One region of the Ectobacillus sp. JY-23 genome, then DNA from elsewhere that is predicted to be linked to it. Evidence: predicted binding sites of a transcription regulator. Region 1 holds the regulator's gene; the other holds the start of a gene.
The links. The regulator LexA, encoded in region 1, represses DNA repair genes until DNA is damaged. The targets are predictions, from matches to a motif close to CGAACATATGTTCG.
Positions count from the first base shown of each region.

Region 1 (9,328 bases):
GCAGAGATACACTTGAAAAAGTATATGCTGATGTATTCGGTGGAGAAGCAGGGCTGGTACGTCCGCAAATCATATCCGGTACACATGCCATTTCTACGGCGCTCTTTGGTGTGTTGCGCCCTGGTGACGAACTTGTTTATATTACAGGTAAACCGTATGATACGCTGGAAGAAATCGTAGGTATTCGCGGCAAAGGCATCGGCTCATTTAGAGAGTATAACATTGGCTATCGCACTGTTGATTTGCTCAATGGCGGGGTGGATTGGGAACGTGTTAAAGAAGCTATTAGCCCGCAAACGAAGATGATTGGCATTCAGCGTTCCAAAGGTTATGCAACAAGACCGTCGTTTACTGTGGCCGAAATTGCGGAAATGATTCGATTTGTAAAAGAAGTTAAGCCGGATGTTGTAGTGTTTGTAGATAATTGTTACGGTGAATTTGCAGAGGAGTTGGAGCCTTGTCATGTGGGAGCAGATTTAATTGCGGGTTCACTTATTAAAAATCCTGGTGGCGGCATTGTCAAAACCGGTGGCTATATTGTCGGCAAAAAGCAATACGTAGAGGCGTGTGCGTATCGCCTCACTTCACCTGGTATCGGAGCGGAGGCTGGGGCGTCTTTATACAGCTTACAGGAAATGTATCAAGGCTTTTTCTTGGCCCCCTACGTAACAGCACAAGCCATAAAAGGAGCTATTTTCACGGCAGCCTTTTTAGAAAAGCTTGGTATGAACACATCCCCTAGATGGGATATGCCGCGAACAGATTTAATTCAATCCGTGCAATTTGATGACCGTGAGCGCATGATTGCCTTTTGTCAGGCCATTCAATATGCATCTCCAATTAACTCGCATTTTACGCCGTATCCGAATTATATGCCCGGTTATGAAGATGATGTCATCATGGCAGCTGGTACATTCATTCAAGGCGCTAGCATTGAATTATCCGCAGACGGTCCCATTCGTCCGCCGTATGTTGCTTATGTACAAGGTGGCCTCACTTATTCACATGTTAAAATTGCAATTTGTTCTGCCATCGATTCGTTACTCGAAAAGGGGCTACTTTCTTTATAAAGTTTCTGTAAAAAGAGCAGGGCTTGGGCATATAAATAAGGTGTACACATAGGATAAAAAGGTCATCTCATTTGGCGTGGAAACGGTTAAAAATAAATGTCATAAAAGCTAACATTTGTTGACACTATACATACCATAATATAAAATAAAGGCATGTTAAGGAGAAGGAGGAATTGAAGTGAGCAATCACGATCGACGCTCTACTCCGCTGTTTCCAATCGGTATTGTTATGAACCTAACGCAGCTATCTGCTCGCCAAATTCGCTACTATGAAGAGCACGGTCTCATCACACCGGTACGAACAGAAGGCAACCGCAGGCATTATTCTTTCAATGATGTCGATAAATTGCTTGAAATTAAAGATTTGCTTGATCAAGGCTTAAACTTGGCTGGTATTAAGCAAGTATTGGAGTTAAAAGCCACAGGTCAGGTGCAGCCGCCTCCAGTGTCTGAGGAGTCAAAACAAATTTCCGACGCAGAGCTCCGCAAGCTGCTTCGCGACGAACTGCATCAAGCGGGTCGTTTTAATCGCACTTCGCTTCGACAGGGCGATATGTCCCGATTTTTTCACTGATATTGGTTTTACATGTTTTCCATATAAAATGTTAATCAGGGGGAATCAGAAAATGGCAAAGTTTACAAAAGAAGACATTTTTCGTTTTGCGCAAGAAGAGAACGTTAAGTACATTCGTTTGCAATTTACCGACCTTTTAGGAATTATTAAAAACGTAGAAATTCCTGTAAGCCAGCTTGAAAAAGCATTGGAGAATAAAATGATGTTCGACGGTTCTTCTATTGAGGGCTTTGTTCGTATTGAGGAATCTGATATGTATCTCTTCCCTGATTTAGATACATGGGTTGTGTTTCCCTGGACTTCCGAGAAGGGGAAAGTAGCTCGCTTAATTTGTGATATTTACAATCCAGATGGCACGCCTTTCGCAGGGGATCCGCGCAATAACCTAAAACGTGTTTTAAAAGAAATGGAAGATCTTGGTTTCACGGATTTTAACTTAGGACCAGAACCAGAGTTTTTCTTGTTTAAGGTAGATGAAAAAGGAAATCCGACGCTTGAACTAAACGACAATGGTGGTTACTTTGATTTAGCACCTACGGACTTAGGTGAAAACTGTCGCCGCGATATTGTGCTTGAGCTAGAGGAGATGGGCTTTGAGATTGAAGCATCTCATCATGAAGTAGCGCCGGGACAACACGAGATCGACTTTAAATATGCAGGCGCATTAAAAGCATGTGATGATATTCAAACATTTAAACTGGTTGTAAAAACAATTGCGCGTAAGCATGGCTTGCATGCAACATTTATGCCAAAACCATTGTTTGGTGTAAACGGATCTGGTATGCACTGTAACCTGTCTCTGTTCCGTGGCAAAGAAAACGCATTTTATGATGAAAATGGTGATCTACAGCTAAGTGAAACAGCACGTCATTTCATTGCGGGTATCTTAAAGCACGCACCAAACTTCACTGCGGTTACAAACCCGACAGTAAACTCTTACAAGCGTCTTGTACCTGGATATGAAGCACCTTGCTACGTGGCGTGGTCCGCTCGCAACCGTAGCCCGCTTATTCGCATTCCAGCATCGCGCGGTCTTAGTACACGTGTAGAAGTGCGCAGTGTAGACCCGGCAGCGAATCCATATTTGGCGCTTTCCGTTCTTCTTGCGGCAGGTCTTGACGGTGTCAAAAACAAACTTGCAGCACCAGCACCAGTAGATCGAAACATCTACGTGATGACGCGTGCTGAGCGCGAAAAAGCGGGTATCGTAGACCTTCCGGCTACACTTGCACAAGCGCTTGAGAACTTAAAAACAGATGAAGTTATCTGCAACGCGCTTGGTGAGCATTTGCTAGAGCACTTTATCGAAGCAAAAGAGATTGAATGGGATATGTTCCGCACACAAGTTCACCCTTGGGAACGCGATCAGTATATGAGCATTTATTAAGCGGAGAAAGCCTTGACACTACTAGTGTTGAGGCTTTTTTCTTGATGTGGGCATAATCTGTTTTATTATAATCTGTATGGATTGCCCACTGACAGGTGCTTTATCAATTCTGTTCAATCTGGAGCTTATACTAAGGTAACATAGGGGGATGTGCCTAGCGATAATGTGTATATTAAGGTTATAGAAACGGCGTTCCAGTAGCAACAATAGCTGGTACTGAGTATATTCATACTAGTAGCAAAATATCTTCGTCTACTAAATCACTTGATGGTTATCTTGCGGCAAATATTTATTATGATATTAAAAGTGCTAAACAGTTACCTGCTGAAACATTTGCTGAAATAAAACCTAAGGGGCAACAAGAACAAATTCCACTCCCTGAGTATGCTAATCCTTTTGTAGAAATGGTAGTAGTTTTGTTTCTGGGGTCACGATCAAACACCTAACCATGAATTTGCTAAGATACTTGAAAATGATTCAGCAATTTATGAGATACTACATGAATCAAAGGTTGCGAGTTTTTATCACTTATTCCCTTTCATGCCTAACGCTGAATTTGCAGGATTTTCTCATAGGTGGGCTGTAAATTGACAGACTGAACTGATTAAGGAGGAGGAAATTGAGTAAAAAACTTGCTATTACTGTACTAACTATTATAGGTCTATTGGTCCTAATGTTTGGATTATGGGTTCGATATATAACAAAACCTGGAACAGATGAAGTATATTTAATTCCTGAAGGGCATACTGGATGTGTATTCGTACTTTATGATATCAAAGATGCGTTGCCTCTAAAGATTAAAAATAAAGTGATTACATACCAAATACCAAAAGATGGTGTTTTGAAAACATCATCTAATGAAACCTTTGGTTGGGCAAGAAAGAGTGGTTCTGGATGGCACGATGTAAAATATTATTATGTAAACGAAAACGGAGCGCGTGTTAAGGAACTGGGAGAAAAAAATATTCATAACCCAGGAAATTCTGGAATAATCTTGGAGGATACAAGTGGTAAAACAGTCAAATTGACTTACAGTGATTTTTTCTTGGGGAGTGAAAAAGATGCGCAAGATCCTTTTCAAGCTTGTTCTAATTTTGCCATGAAAGAAAAGTTATTAAATACCTATATAAAAAGTAACAATTAAATCTAATTTATTAAAAGAAAATAAGCACTATAATATAAACACAGTCTATGACTATTGTTAAAAGATTAATACATTAAAATTAGTAATAATCTAGCTGAAAATGCCATCTATCCAAGTGTCATCGGTTGGAAAAATCGGTTATTTTCTGTCCGTGAATTTAGTGCCAAGTTAATGCGATCAGTATATAAGTATTTATATAAGAAGAGAAAGCTTTGGTATCAATCATACCAAGGCTTTCTCTAATTCAGTAATATTCCATATGTAATCATGAGTAGAGTATAAATACCCAAGCAATTACGCGTGTAACACAACTATTTCTACTAATTCATGAATACGTTTGCAATGTTTTCCGTACATATAAATAACAATAACGGGGAGTTGATGAAGATGCAGCGAAAGATGGTCTATTTAGCATTATGTGATACGTGTGGCACTCCAAAACGTATTACGAAATATGCACTTCGAAATAGTTGGAGAAACAGTGCAGTGACAGAGGAATACTGCCATAATTGCCGACAGCATACTGAAATTCCTGAGCATCTGCGTAAAATTGCGAAAGAGCTGTACTTGTTTCAACATCGTAGTGTGTAAATGGAAGGCTCCCTGCTTTTGAGATGGGGGCTTTTCGGTTGAAATGATAAAAAAGAGCCGGCATGGGCTCTTAGTGAATGTTGCGGTATACACCGACTACTTTTCCGACAATGGAAACCTGCTTTAAGAAGATAGGCGATAGTGTAGCATTTTCCGGTTGTAAGCGGAAATAATCTTTTTCTTTATAGAAGCGCTTCACAGTTGCTTCGTTGTCTTCTGTTAAAGCAACGACAATTTCACCATTATTTGCAGATTGTTGTTGACGAACTACAACCAAATCACCGTCAAGAATGCCTGCTTCAATCATGCTGTCACCTTGTACTGTTAACATGAATACATGATCGGAACTTGAAACGAAGTTGGCAGGGAGCGGGAAATGGTCTTCAATATTTTCAACAGCGGTAATCGGTGAGCCGGCTGTTACTTTACCGACAATTGGGACATGTACGACTGGAAAAGATGCTATATTGTCTTCCTCTAAAATTTCGATCGCACGTGGCTTTGTCGGATCTCGGCGAATATAACCTTTCTCTTCTAAACGAGCAAGGTGACCATGTACAGTAGAGCTGGAAGCGAGACCTACTGCTTGGCCGATTTCTCGTACGGAAGGTGGATAGCCTTTTTCTTGCACCTTTTGTTTAATAAAATTAAAGATGTCCAGCTGTCGTTTTGACAATTTTTCCATAGCATATCACCTCGTTTTGTAAAAAATTATTATAAATAGTATATCATAGCATACTTTGATACACAAACATAAGTTCGAATGTATGTCTTTTTGTGCTATAATATAGAGACTTACATAAAATGATGATCCCTTCCTGCTTAAGAAGGTCTTTTACATGTTCTGCAGGCAAGGTTCAGATTGCGGAGGAGTACAATGAAAGCAGTTATTTATGCCAGGGTGAGCACGAAAAAAGATGTGCAGGAAACATCGCTCACTAGACAGCGTGATGAATTGTTACAAATGGCAGCAAACTACGGTATGCAGGTCGTAAAGGTAATTGAAGAGCAAGCGAGTGGATATGAGATTGAGCGTGAAGGTATTGTAGATATGCTCGATGCGGTAAAAGAGGGAGCGGATGTAGTTTTAATTCAAGACGAGACGCGCCTTGGTAGAGGAAATGCGAAAATTGCCCTTATGCGTTGTTTACAAAAAGAAGGTGTGCGTGTATATACACGTTCTCATAATGGGGAATTACAATTGTCTGATGCAGATTCTATGGTCCTTGATATCATTGCGATTGTGGAAGAGTATCAGCGCAAAATACATAATATGAAGATTAAGCGCGGTATGCAGCGAGCTGTGCAAAATGGTTTTCGCCCCGAGCGCAACTTGAAAAATCAACATATTAATAGCGGACGTGAAAAGAAAGAAGTGCCGATTGAAGAAATTGTTCGTTTACGTAAAAATGAGTTAACCTTTGCTGAAATTGCAGCCACACTTCGCGGTTTTGGGTATGATGTATCAAAAGCGACTGTTCACAGACGTTACCAGGAATACGAACGCGAACAGCTTGATATTGTAAAATAACTGTTGTATGATGTATATCATGAGGAAAGGAGAATGCCCATGTTACCAGCTGAAAAACTAAATCGCATTAATGAACTGGCTCGAAAGGCTAAGGCGCAAGGGCTGACTGAAGAGGAGCAGCAAGAACGTCATGCGCTTCGTCAGGAATACCTAAAAGCGTTTCGGGGCGATATGCTCACTCATTTAAAATCTATGAAAATTGTAGATGAAAAAGGAAACGACGTTACACCGGAAAAGCTCAAGCTGTTAAAAGCGGAAGGCAACGGTTTAGTGAATTAATAAAAGCGGCTTAGGCTGCTTTTTTTTTGTTTGTTTTTAAAAAGAAATATTTCTGAAAAAGATACGATAATATATTGACAACGATAAAAAGTAAATGTTAATATGATATATTTTACTATTTGTTGAAACTCTGTTATACTGATTATAGTAGTATTATGGAGGTGATTCATTTGTTTCAAATAGGTGATAAGATCGTCTACCCTATGCATGGTGCCGGCGTTGTCGAGGCGATTGAAGAAAAGGAAATTTTAGGTGAAACCAGAACATATTATATTATCCACATGCCGATTAATGATATGCAAATTATGATCCCAACCGGGAAAGCTTCTGCGGTAAGATATGTAGTGGACGGTGGTACGCTTGAAGATGTATTGTTTCAATTTGAGCATGGTGAGTCTGATCAATCGGTACCATGGAAACAAAGACACCGCATGAACATGGAAAAAATTAAAACAGGTGCGATATACGAAGGAGCCGAAGTTGTGCGCGATTTAATGCGGCAGCATAAAGGAAAGCCGCTTAATGCAAGCGAAAAGCAGTTATTAGACACGGCTCGTAAAATTTTTGTTAGTGAACTTGCTTTAATTAAAGGGCTGACAGAACGACAAGCTACGGACCTGTTGGAGAGTAAGGTGAGTTAAGAATAGAGTACCTACGCGACAGCGTAGGTATTTTTATTTTTGACTGTGTTTGAGCTTGACGTTACATTAGTAGTCGGCACTTGATGATTGAAATGAGGGTGTTGAGACTAGTGATTTAAAGGGGAGACCGGAGGCACATAGCAGTGAGGGGACTCTCTGAGCGCTTGTGGAAAGCGAATCTCCGTAATCAAAAACAACAACGAATTTGAGCAAAAGCTTTATTTTATTAGGTGTTATTTGTTCACTCTTGTGATTATGAGCAAAAAAGCACATATTTCTGCATACATGTTGTATAATACGATGTGGCAAGCTATCATATATAATGTGCCGCTTGGCAAATTGAATGAAGGGAATGAGTGTTATGTCACATTCAATCGAACAGCTTTCGATTAACACAATTCGTACACTATCTATTGATGCAATTGAAAAAGCAAATTCCGGACATCCGGGCATGCCTATGGGTGCTGCGCCGATGGCCTATACATTATGGACGAAATTTATGAATCATAATCCGGAAAATCCAACTTGGTTTAACCGCGATCGTTTTGTATTATCTGCAGGTCATGGCTCTATGCTGTTATACAGCTTATTACATCTGTGCGGCTATGATATGAGCATGGATGATTTGAAAAACTTCCGTCAATGGGGTAGCAAAACGCCAGGACATCCTGAGTTTGGCCACACACCAGGAGTAGATGCAACAACGGGCCCACTTGGACAAGGTATTGCGACAGCTGTAGGTATGGCAATGGCGGAGCGTCACTTGGCTGCCAAATACAACCGCGATAATTTTAACGTTGTAGATCATTATACATATGTTATCTGCGGAGACGGCGACTTGATGGAAGGTGTATCAGCAGAAGCTTCTTCTTTAGCTGCACACTTACAGCTTGGCCGACTTGTTGTTTTATACGATTCCAATGATATTTCCCTGGATGGCGACTTGCATCGCTCTTTCTCTGAAAGTGTAGAAGATCGTTATAAAGCATATGGCTGGCAAGTTATTCGTGTAGAAGATGGAACAGATGTTGATACGCTTACAAAAGCGTTGGAAGAAGCAAAATCTGATGAAAAACGCCCAACATTAATTGAGGTTAAAACTGTGATTGGCCATGGTTCACCTAATAAATCCGGGAAGTCTGCTTCTCATGGTTCACCGCTTGGCGCAGAAGAAATTAAATTGACTAAAGAAGCTTATCAGTGGACATTTGAGCAAGATTTCCATGTACCTGAAGAAGTATATGCCCACTTCAACCAAACGGTTAAAGAAGCGGGTAAAAAGAAAGAAAGCGAGTGGAAAGCAACATTCGCAGCATATGAGCAAAGCTACCCAGAGCTTGCAAAAGAATTAAAAATGGCGATTGAAGGTAAGCTTCCTGAGGGCTGGGATGCAAATCTGCCTAAATATGAAATGGGTAAATCCATTGCCACACGCGCTTCTTCCGGAGATGCAATTCAAGCCATCGCTGAAAGCGTACCATTCTTCTTTGGTGGTTCTGCAGACCTTGCAGGTTCCAACAATACGTACATGAAGAAAGAAAAAGACTTTACACGCGATGATTACAGCGGCAAGAACATCTGGTATGGTGTGCGTGAATTTGCGATGGGTGCTGCAATGAACGGTATTGCGCTTCATGGAGGTTTAAAAACTTACGGAGGTACATTCTTCGTATTCTCTGATTACCTGCGCCCTGCAATTCGTCTGGCGGCACTTATGCAGCTTCCTGTAACGTATGTATTTACACATGACAGCATCGCAGTAGGAGAAGATGGTCCAACTCACGAACCAGTAGAGCAATTAGCATCGCTTCGTGCAATGCCAGGCATGTCTGTAATTCGTCCTGCAGACGGTAATGAATCTACAGCCGCATGGAAGTTAGCATTAGAGTCTAATAAGCCAACAGCGCTTGTATTAACACGTCAAGCGTTAGCGACATTAGAAGGCGCATTAACAGATACGTATGCCAAAGTGGAAAAAGGTGCATACGTTCTATCACCAAGCAAAAAAGAAACAGCAGATGTATTGCTTTTGGCATCTGGCTCTGAAGTGAACCTAGCTGTAAAGGCTCAGGAAGCTTTAGCTGCAGAAGGCGTGGACGCAGCGGTTATCA
Region 1 covers NZ_CP095462.1:1,043,212-1,052,539, reverse strand. Annotated here, with positions in the region: gene MUG87_RS05495 (methionine gamma-lyase family protein) at 1-1,070, shown strand, start outside; gene MUG87_RS05490 (MerR family transcriptional regulator) at 1,300-1,644, shown strand; gene glnA (type I glutamate--ammonia ligase) at 1,697-3,031, shown strand; gene MUG87_RS05480 (DUF6843 domain-containing protein) at 3,651-4,175, shown strand; gene MUG87_RS05475 (hypothetical protein) at 4,563-4,766, shown strand; gene lexA (transcriptional repressor LexA) at 4,837-5,451, opposite strand; gene MUG87_RS05465 (YneB family resolvase-like protein) at 5,644-6,297, shown strand; gene MUG87_RS05460 (DUF896 domain-containing protein) at 6,337-6,576, shown strand; gene MUG87_RS05455 (CarD family transcriptional regulator) at 6,747-7,217, shown strand; gene tkt (transketolase) at 7,579-9,328, shown strand, end outside.

Region 2 (9,328 bases), 360 kb from region 1:
AATTATTGGTTTTGACGTAGATGTGGCAAAATATATTGCTAAAGAGCTAGGATACGAGATTAAAATTAAGGATATGGACTTCACAGGTCTATTGGCTGCAATGGAAGCCAAAAAAGTTGATTTTGTTATGGCTGGTATGACACCAACAGAAGAGCGCAAGAAAAATGCTGACTTTACAGATGTTTACTTTACAGCTAAAAACCTTGTAATTTCCAAGGATGGCGTAGTGCAAAAAGTAGAAGATTTAAAAGGTAAAACAGTGGGTGTACAAACAGGATCTATTCAAGAAGGAAAAGCAAAGGACATTCAAAAAACAACAGAAATTAAAATTACAGACCGCAACCGTATTCCTGAGTTGTTTGAAGAACTAAAAGCAGGTCGTGTTGATGCAATTATCATTGAAGATACAGTTGCTAAAGGTTACCTGAAAAAAATGTCTGAACTAAAAAGCATTGAAATTCCGGAAGCTTCCGATGAAGCTGGTTCTGCAATTGCATTTCCAAAAGGAAGCAAGCAAACAGAGGAATTTAATAAAGTAATTGAAAAGATGCAAAAGAACGGAGAAATGGAAAAGTTAGTTAAAAAATGGTTCGGCGGTGAGTAATAATGCATAAATAAAAGGAATCTCCTGAAAGAATACAGGAGATTCCTTATTGCCTTTATAAAGGAGTAGTAATAATATCCTAAAAAGGTTTATTTAGGAAATATATGAAGGTATAGGATTGAGATAGTTGATTTGAAAGGAAAGGACGGCATACAGATGAATCTTGATTTTGCACAAATTGCGCCATCGTTACCGTATATACTAAAAGGTTTACAAGTAACACTCCAAATCGTAGCTGTTTCCGCACTATTCGGCTTTACTCTCGGTACTCTTTTGGCATTATGCAAGATTGCCAGAATTAAAGCTTTAGGCTGGTTCGCAGATGCATATACGTCCGTGTTTCGCGGGACACCACTTGTATTGCAACTCATGATTATTTATTACGGCTTACCGCAGCTTACCGGTTACGATATCACGGCATTTTTAGCAGCGGTTCTTGCATTCGGATTAAACTCCGGCGCATATATGTCAGAGGTTATCCGAGCTGGTATTCAAGCAGTTGATAAGGGGCAGACAGAAGCGGCAATGGCTCTTGGCATTCCGTATCGCAAAATGATGTCAAACATTATCTTACCCCAGGCACTTAAAAATATTTTACCGGCACTGATGAACGAATTTATCACTCTTACAAAAGAATCAGCTGTTGTAACAGTTATTGGTGCAGCGGACTTGATGCGCCGTGCTTACATTGTAGGCGGCGAGACATATTCTTACTTTGAACCGCTTCTGTTCGTAGGCGCTATTTACTATTTACTTATTATGCTGCTGACGCTTCTCGGAAAAGCGATTGAAAGGAGAATGAAAAAAGGTGATTAAGATTGAAGGACTTCATAAATCATTCGGCAAACTAGAAGTTTTAAAAAATATCAGCACAGTGATTGAGCAAGGACAAGTTGTCGCTATTATAGGTCCTTCTGGATCCGGGAAATCTACATTTTTACGCTGTATGAACCTGTTAGAGCAGCCTACTTCTGGCCGTGTTTGGATTAATGATAAAGAGGTTACAGATGCAAAAACAGATATTATGAAAGTACGTCAAAATGTGGGGATGGTGTTTCAGCACTTTCATTTGTTCCCGCATATGACTGTCTTAGAAAACTTAACGTATGCACCAGTTACAGTAAAGGGAGTATCTAAAGCTGTTGCAGAGCAAAAAGCAAAAGAGTTACTTGGGAAAGTGGGATTGCTGGAGAAAGCCAACGAATTTCCAGGACGTTTGTCAGGTGGTCAAAAGCAACGTGTAGCAATTGCACGTGCTCTCGCAATGGAGCCTGAGGTCATGTTGTTTGATGAACCAACATCAGCCCTTGATCCTGAGATGGTAAAAGAAGTGCTTGAAGTTATGAAATCACTAGCGCATACAGGTATGACAATGGCGATTGTGACACATGAAATGGGCTTTGCGAAAGAAGTAGCAGATCGGGTGTTGTTTTTAGATGGCGGTCATCTTGTTGAAGATGCGCCTCCGTACGAATTTTTCACCGCACCAAAGAGTGCACGTGCACAGGAATTTTTACAAAAAATGCTGTAGAGGCCAAAGTGCCTCTTTTTTTGTTTTTTAGTACATCACAAAAGGAAGAAACATATGTAGGTAAACCCAGATCCATACAATATCAGACGTCCAAATAACAGAGGTAATCAGAAAAGCGAATGTATAGCGCCAATGTTTAAGATAGGCAGGGGAAACAGAGAATGAAAACAGCATGTACAAAATAAAACCCGCCCCTTGCAACAATGCTTCATATGGAAGGGTAATGCGCAGTTCTAAATGTAAAAATAAAAATAATCCTTTATAAAGACCGTATAATAAGGAAATACCGAGATAAAAGCGAATTGCGCGCATATATCCTCCTTTAAAGTTAGATTGGTGCGTCCAATATATTCGCAAAAGTATACTTTTATGCAATATGTAGTACATTTTCACCTGCTTTCCTTTAAAATAAACATGAGAGGTGAAATAATGTTTAGAATTGGATATCGAACCTTAAAAACAGCTGTTGGCGCGGCATTTGCTATTTTTATTGCACAATTATTTGAATTGCAGTTTTACAGTTCGGCAGGTATTTTAGTTATCCTATGTGTGCAAAACACAAAGAAAAAATCACTTGAGGCATCATTGCAAAGGTTTGGTGCTTGTTTATTGGCGATGCTATTTTCGTTTGTGATATTTGAAATTCTTGGCTACAATCCATTAGCTGTTGGCATTTTATTACTTTTATACATACCTACTGCAGTCATGCTTCGGGTGCCAGAAGGAATTGTAACGAGTTCGGTTATTGTAATGCATTTATACTCATTGGAAAGTATTACATGGCATGCTATCGAAAACGAAATTTCTATTTTGACAATTGGCATTGGTATTGCACTGTTAATTAATTTATATATGCCGAGTGCGGAACGAGAGTTGGAACGGATGCGGGATGAGGTAGAAGCACATTTTAAGGTGATTTTAACTGAGATGGCAGCGTATTTACGAGATCGGGAACGTCAATGGAATGGCCAAGAGTTGATTACAACGGCATCTGTTTTAAAGGAGGCGCGAGATCTGGCTTTTAAAAAGCTGGAAAATCATTTTGTCAGAGAAGACAGCTATTATTATCGTTACTTTAATATGCGTTTCCGGCAATTTGAGATTTTAGAGCGTGTTATGCCGCTTGTTGCCTCTTTATCATGGACATACGAACAAGCTGAAATGATAGCGGATTTTATTGAAAATGTTGCACATGCTATCAGACCTGAAAGCACAGGTTTGATATCGCTACATTTGCTTCATGAAATGCGAGAGCAATTTCGAGAAATGCCTTTGCCGCAAACGAGAGAAGAGTTTGAAACGCGCGCAATGCTGCATCAGCTCGTCAATGAAATGGAACAATATTTGCTCATTAAAAGTGAGTTCCAAGGGAAGAATATGCAGTATCAAACTGCCCAAACAAGTGCATAGTTCTTAATTTTTACTACCAGGAGGCGTTCAATGCTGCAGCTGCTTTCTTTACTATTATTTGTTTCATTGTCCCCTATATGGCCAATTGGCGATAACCCACGTGTGGGAGACCCTTATATTATTGTGAATAAGCAAAATAATAAGCTGGCTTTCATTGATGACGGTATGATTCAAAAGGTGTATCCAGTGGCGACCGGGAAAACGAATGATTTAACACCTGAAGGCGAGTTTGATGTGGTTATGAAAGTGAAAAATCCATATTATATAAAAGGCAACATCCCCGGTGGATCTCCTAAAAATCCGTTAGGGTCTCGCTGGATAGGGTTTAATGCAAAAGGTACAGAAGGAAACAAGTACGGCATTCATGGTACAAATCAGCCCAGTTCAATCGGCAAGTATATTTCACAAGGATGTATTCGGATGTATCCGAAAGATGTGGAAGCTTTATATGAAAAAGTTCCCGTTGGTACGAAGGTATTAATTGTTCGAACAAAAAAATCATTTGAGCAGCTTGCGAAAGAAAAAGGGGCAATGAGTAGAGGAGAATAAAAGAGGCTGATATGAAAACCGGATTAAAACGGTTTTCATATCAGTCTTTTCTGATTGTCAGTCTCCGTAGTTTAAGAACCTCAGCCCTAGGGAGCTAAACAAGCCGCTTCTGCTTTTCTTCTGTCCAGCTACAGCGGCTAGCTCCTCCGGTCTGAGAACCTCGTCCCATTAAGGCAAAAAGCGCCTTTATGCGCCGAGAACCTCAGCCCTAGGGAGCTAAACAAGCCGCTTCTGCTTTTTTATCTACCAAAACATGCTTAAGCCTGTAAGTAAGGTTGTAATCAGCATCGAAAACAGCATAACGTAAACGACAACTTTTTGAGATTTTTTGCCCATAATATAACCTCCTTGTCTGTTACTTGTATTGTAGCTGGAACGCTTTTAAGGGGCAATAAAGATTTTGTTGTTCGAAATTCTCTGAAAACAAGGAGAAGTGACATGAAACAGCGAATTAAGAAAATATATGTCTAATTTTGCAATTCATGTACAACAAGGGGTGGAAGTCATGATTCAAAGAATTGATCATATTGGAATTGCAGTTCAATCTTTAGAGGAAGCGCTACCATTTTATACGAATGTGTTGAAGCTTCGATTGCTGGGAGTTGAAGAGGTAGTCTCGCAGCAAGTTAAGGTAGCTTTTCTAGAGTTGGGAGAAAGCAAATTAGAGCTGCTCGAACCTTTAAGCAAAGAAAGTCCGATTGCGACGTTTATTCATAAGCGTGGAGAGGGCATTCATCATGTGGCGCTAGGTGTGAACACAATTGCAGATAGAATTCAAGAGATGGAGCAAAATGGCATTCAAATGATTGATTCTTCTCCACGCATCGGTGCGGCGGGAGCGAGTATCGCCTTTATGCATCCAAAGTCTGCACATGGCGTTTTATATGAACTTTGCGAGAAAAAGGGGGGCGAAACACATGGTTGATATTTATGAAAAAATTAATGATTTATATGATAGAAAGCGAGAGATTGAGTTAGGCGGAGGAGACGCAAAGATTGAAAAGCAGCACGAAAAGGGCAAGCTGACAGCTCGTGAGCGCATTGATCTACTTGTAGATCCTGGTACGTTTATGGAATTAAATCCATTTATGGAGCATCGCTGCAGTGATTTTGGTCTGGGAGATAAGGCTGGTCCAGGAGATGGAGTAGTAACCGGATACGGTAAGATTAATGGGCGTCCTATATATGTGTTTTCACAGGATTTTACCGTGTTTGGAGGAGCACTTGGTGAAATGCATGCCAAAAAAATAGCGAATGTTATGGATTTGGCGGCGCAAAACGGGGCACCAATTATCGGGCTAAATGATTCTGGTGGTGCAAGAATTCAAGAAGGTGTATTATCCTTGGATGGTTATGGTCATATCTTTTACCGAAATGCTATCTATTCAGGTGTGGTCCCACAAATTTCAGTGATATTAGGACCTTGTGCTGGCGGTGCAGTGTATTCACCAGCTATCACTGATTTTGTAATTATGGTAGAAAAAACTAGCCAAATGTTTATTACTGGACCAAAAGTAATTGAGACAGTGACAGGAGAAAGTATTTCAGCCGAGGACCTTGGTGGTGCGAAGGTACATAACACAATTAGTGGAAATGCACATTTTGCAGCTACGGATGAGGAAAATGCTTTAGAGATTGTGCGAATGCTACTGAGTTACTTGCCGCAAAATTGCGAAGAACGTCCATTTATGTATGGTACACCTGATGAAGATGATTATCGCCCTGATTTAACGGATGTAATTCCATTTGATGCGGTTCGACCATATGATGTACGTCATGTCATTGATGGGGTTGTTGATGAAGGTTCTTTTTTTGAAATTCAAAAAAACTTTGCGAAAAATATTGTGACTGGCTTTGCAAGAGTAAAAGGAGAAGTGGTCGGTCTTGTTTGTAATCAGCCAAAGGTTATGGCTGGCAGCCTTGACATTGATTCGTCTGATAAGGCGGCGCGTTTTATTCGTTTATGCGACTCCTTTAACATCCCGCTAATTACGTTTGAGGATGTAACAGGATTTTTTCCAGGAGTCAAGCAAGAGCATGGTGGCATTATTCGTCACGGTGCAAAAATTCTATATGCCTATTCCGAGGCAACAGTTCCAAAAATTACCGTCATTTTACGTAAAGCGTATGGCGGGGCTTATGTGGCGTTAAACAGCAAGGCAATTGGTGCTGATGTGGTGTTTTCATGGCCGAATGCGGAAATTGCCGTAATGGGGCCACAAGGAGCAGTAAATGTCATTTTCGCCAAAGAGATTGAGAGCAGCGATAATCCGGAAGAAACAAGGGCGCGGCTCATTGAGGAATATCGTGAGAAATTTGCTAATCCGTATGTCGCAGCAAAGCATGGCATTGTTGATGATGTAATTGACCCTCGTGATACAAGAATCAAATTGATACAAGCACTCGACATGCTGCGCAATAAGAAGGAAGAGCGTCCGAAAAAAAAGCACGGCAATATCCCATTGTAATAAGGCGAGCGTCTATGCGCTCGCCTTTCGTAACTTTGATATAGTTCTGTTATAATGAAACTTGTACATAACAAGAAATAGAGGAGGCACATACATGATAAATCAAGAACGTTTAGTAAACGAATTTTTAGAGCTTGTTCAAGTTGATTCAGAAACAAAGCATGAAGCAGAAATTTGTAAAGTATTGAAGGAGAAATTTTCTGCGCTTGGCGTAGAGGTGTTTGAAGACGATACAACGGCACAAACTGGACATGGCGCAGGTAACTTAATTTGTACACTACCAGCCAAAGTAGAGGCGGATACCATCTACTTTACAGCTCACATGGATACGGTTGTGCCAGGGAAAGGAATTAAGCCGTCTATGCAAGAGGGCTATATTGTAACGGATGGTACAACGATTTTAGGAGCGGATGATAAAGCTGGCTTGGCAGCAATGCTAGAGGCAATTCGTGTACTAAAGGAAACCGATGCACCACATGGTAAAGTCGAGTTCATTATTACGGTTGGAGAAGAATCCGGTCTTGTTGGTGCAAAAGCACTCGATCGTTCTTTAATCACAGCCAAATATGGTTATGCGCTTGATAGCGATGGTAAAGTAGGGGACATTATCGTTGCGGCTCCAACACAAGCAAAACTAAAAACGATTATTCGGGGGAAGACTGCCCACGCTGGTGTAGCGCCCGAAAAAGGTGTCTCCGCAATCACAATTGCAGCAAAGGCGATTGCTAAAATGCCGCTTGGCCGTATTGATGAAGAAACAACTGCCAATATCGGGCGCTTTGAAGGCGGCACACAAACAAATATTGTATGCGATCATGTATTTATTTTGGCAGAAGCTCGTTCTTTAGTGGAAGAAAAAATGCTCGCACAGGTTGAAAAAATGAAAGCAGCATTTATCTCCACGGCAGAAGAGATGGGCGGGCAAGCTGAAGTCGATGTGGATGTTATGTATCCTGGTTTTAAATTTGCAGATGGAGATCATGTTGTAGAATTGGCGAAGCGTGCAATTACAGCTATCGGACGCACACCATCACTGCATCAAAGCGGGGGCGGAAGCGATGCGAATGTAATCGCAGGTCACGGTATTCCGACTGTTAACCTTGCAGTAGGGTATGAAGAAATTCATACAACAAACGAAAAAATGCCAGTTGAAGAGCTTGTAAAAACGGCAGAGCTTGTGGTGGCAATTATTCGTGAAACAGTGAAGTAATAGATAAAAAGGGGGTTCTAAAAGGTGGCGAAAACGGCTAATCTTTTAGGGCGCCCTTTTTAGTTACCTAATGACTAAAGCTGTAAAATGTTATTGCTTTTCGCGTATATATTGTAGCAAAACGGACCATACTGTATAATGGGAATGTATGTTCGTTTTGGAGGGATGGTATGGAAGCAAAAGAAATGTATCCGAAAAAAGGTCGCGTGATTTTGCATGTGGATATGAACTGCTTTTATGCGTCTGTTGAGGCAGTTAATGATTCTTCATTAAAAGGAAAGCCTCTTGCGATAGCTGGAAATGAAAAAGAGCGTAAGGGAATTATTGTGACATGTAGTTATGAAGCGCGTGCGCAAGGCGTTCGCGCTACTATGCCGCTTTGGGAAGCACGTCGGCTTTGTCCGGAGTTAATTGTAAAAAGACCAAATTTTGAATTGTACCGGTCTGCTTCTGCTGCATTTTTTACGCTCCTTTTACAGTTTACAGACAAAGTACAGCCCATTTCCATAGACGAAGGGTACTTAGACATTACAGAGTGCCATGAGCTTGGTACACCTCTTCAAATTGCGAAGACGATTCAGCAGGAAGTCATGCAACAATTGGGACTGCCGTGCAGTATTGGAGTTGCGCCTAATAAATTTCTTGCTAAAATGGCATCTGATATGAAAAAGCCACTTGGTATTACGGTGTTACGAAAGCGGGATATATCAGACATATTGTGGCCCAAACATGTGCTTCATATGCATGGCGTTGGGGAGAAAACGGCCGAAAAACTAAAGAGTGTTGGCATTGAATCGATCGGTGATCTTGCTCATGCACAAGATTATCTCCTTCGTCATATTTTGGGGGTCAATGGTCCTATATTAAAGCAAAAGGCAAATGGAATAGATAAACGACCTGTTGAAACACGCATACAAGCGAAAACAATTGGAAGTTCCAGGACATTGCCTATTGATACCGGCGAAGAAGCTGTGGTGTATAGCCTGCTAGAGGAGCTCGCAAGTATGGTGAATATCCGTTTACGAAAAAGAAACTTGATTACATATAATCTGCAGCTGACGATTAAATATCATAATCGGCGCATCACACATAAAAGTAGACAATTGTTAGAGCCTATTGAAACAACCTCTGATTTGTTTGCAGCCGCCTGTCGTTTATGGAGAGCGCATTGGAATGGTGAAGCTGTACGCCTTTTAGGAATAACCGCAACAGAGCTAGCTGATAAGGATAAAGAAGGAAAGCAATTGGATTTGTTTTCCTTTGAAGCAGATGCCAAAGAGGAGCCGCTTATGAATATAATCGCGACATTGCGTAATAAATATGGAGAAGGTGCAGTGCAACGAGGAATTCATACGTATAAAACGGGTGTAAAATAAATATAAATGCTTTTTCTATGAATACAACATTATAGATAATGAGGAAGTCTATACCAAACGTTATAAGACTAATGCAAGTCAGTTTGATACTTTACAACTTATAATATAAAGAAAATGGTTCTGGCGTTTTGTATTGCTAATAGGGCCCGCTTTCCGTAAGATAGTGGATAGATGTCGGAA
Region 2 covers NZ_CP095462.1:1,406,383-1,415,710, reverse strand. Annotated here, with positions in the region: gene MUG87_RS07360 (transporter substrate-binding domain-containing protein) at 1-604, shown strand, start outside; gene MUG87_RS07355 (amino acid ABC transporter permease) at 761-1,420, shown strand; gene MUG87_RS07350 (amino acid ABC transporter ATP-binding protein) at 1,413-2,135, shown strand; gene MUG87_RS07345 (hypothetical protein) at 2,163-2,447, opposite strand; gene MUG87_RS07340 (aromatic acid exporter family protein) at 2,565-3,545, shown strand; gene MUG87_RS07335 (L,D-transpeptidase) at 3,576-4,094, shown strand; gene prli42 (stressosome-associated protein Prli42) at 4,338-4,430, opposite strand; gene mce (methylmalonyl-CoA epimerase) at 4,600-5,019, shown strand; gene MUG87_RS07320 (acyl-CoA carboxylase subunit beta) at 5,012-6,562, shown strand; gene MUG87_RS07315 (M20/M25/M40 family metallo-hydrolase) at 6,657-7,772, shown strand; gene MUG87_RS07310 (DNA polymerase IV) at 7,943-9,148, shown strand.
Region 2: MUG87_RS07310 (DNA polymerase IV) is a predicted target of LexA. The motif match lies at 7,914-7,927, and genes of this name have one in related genera.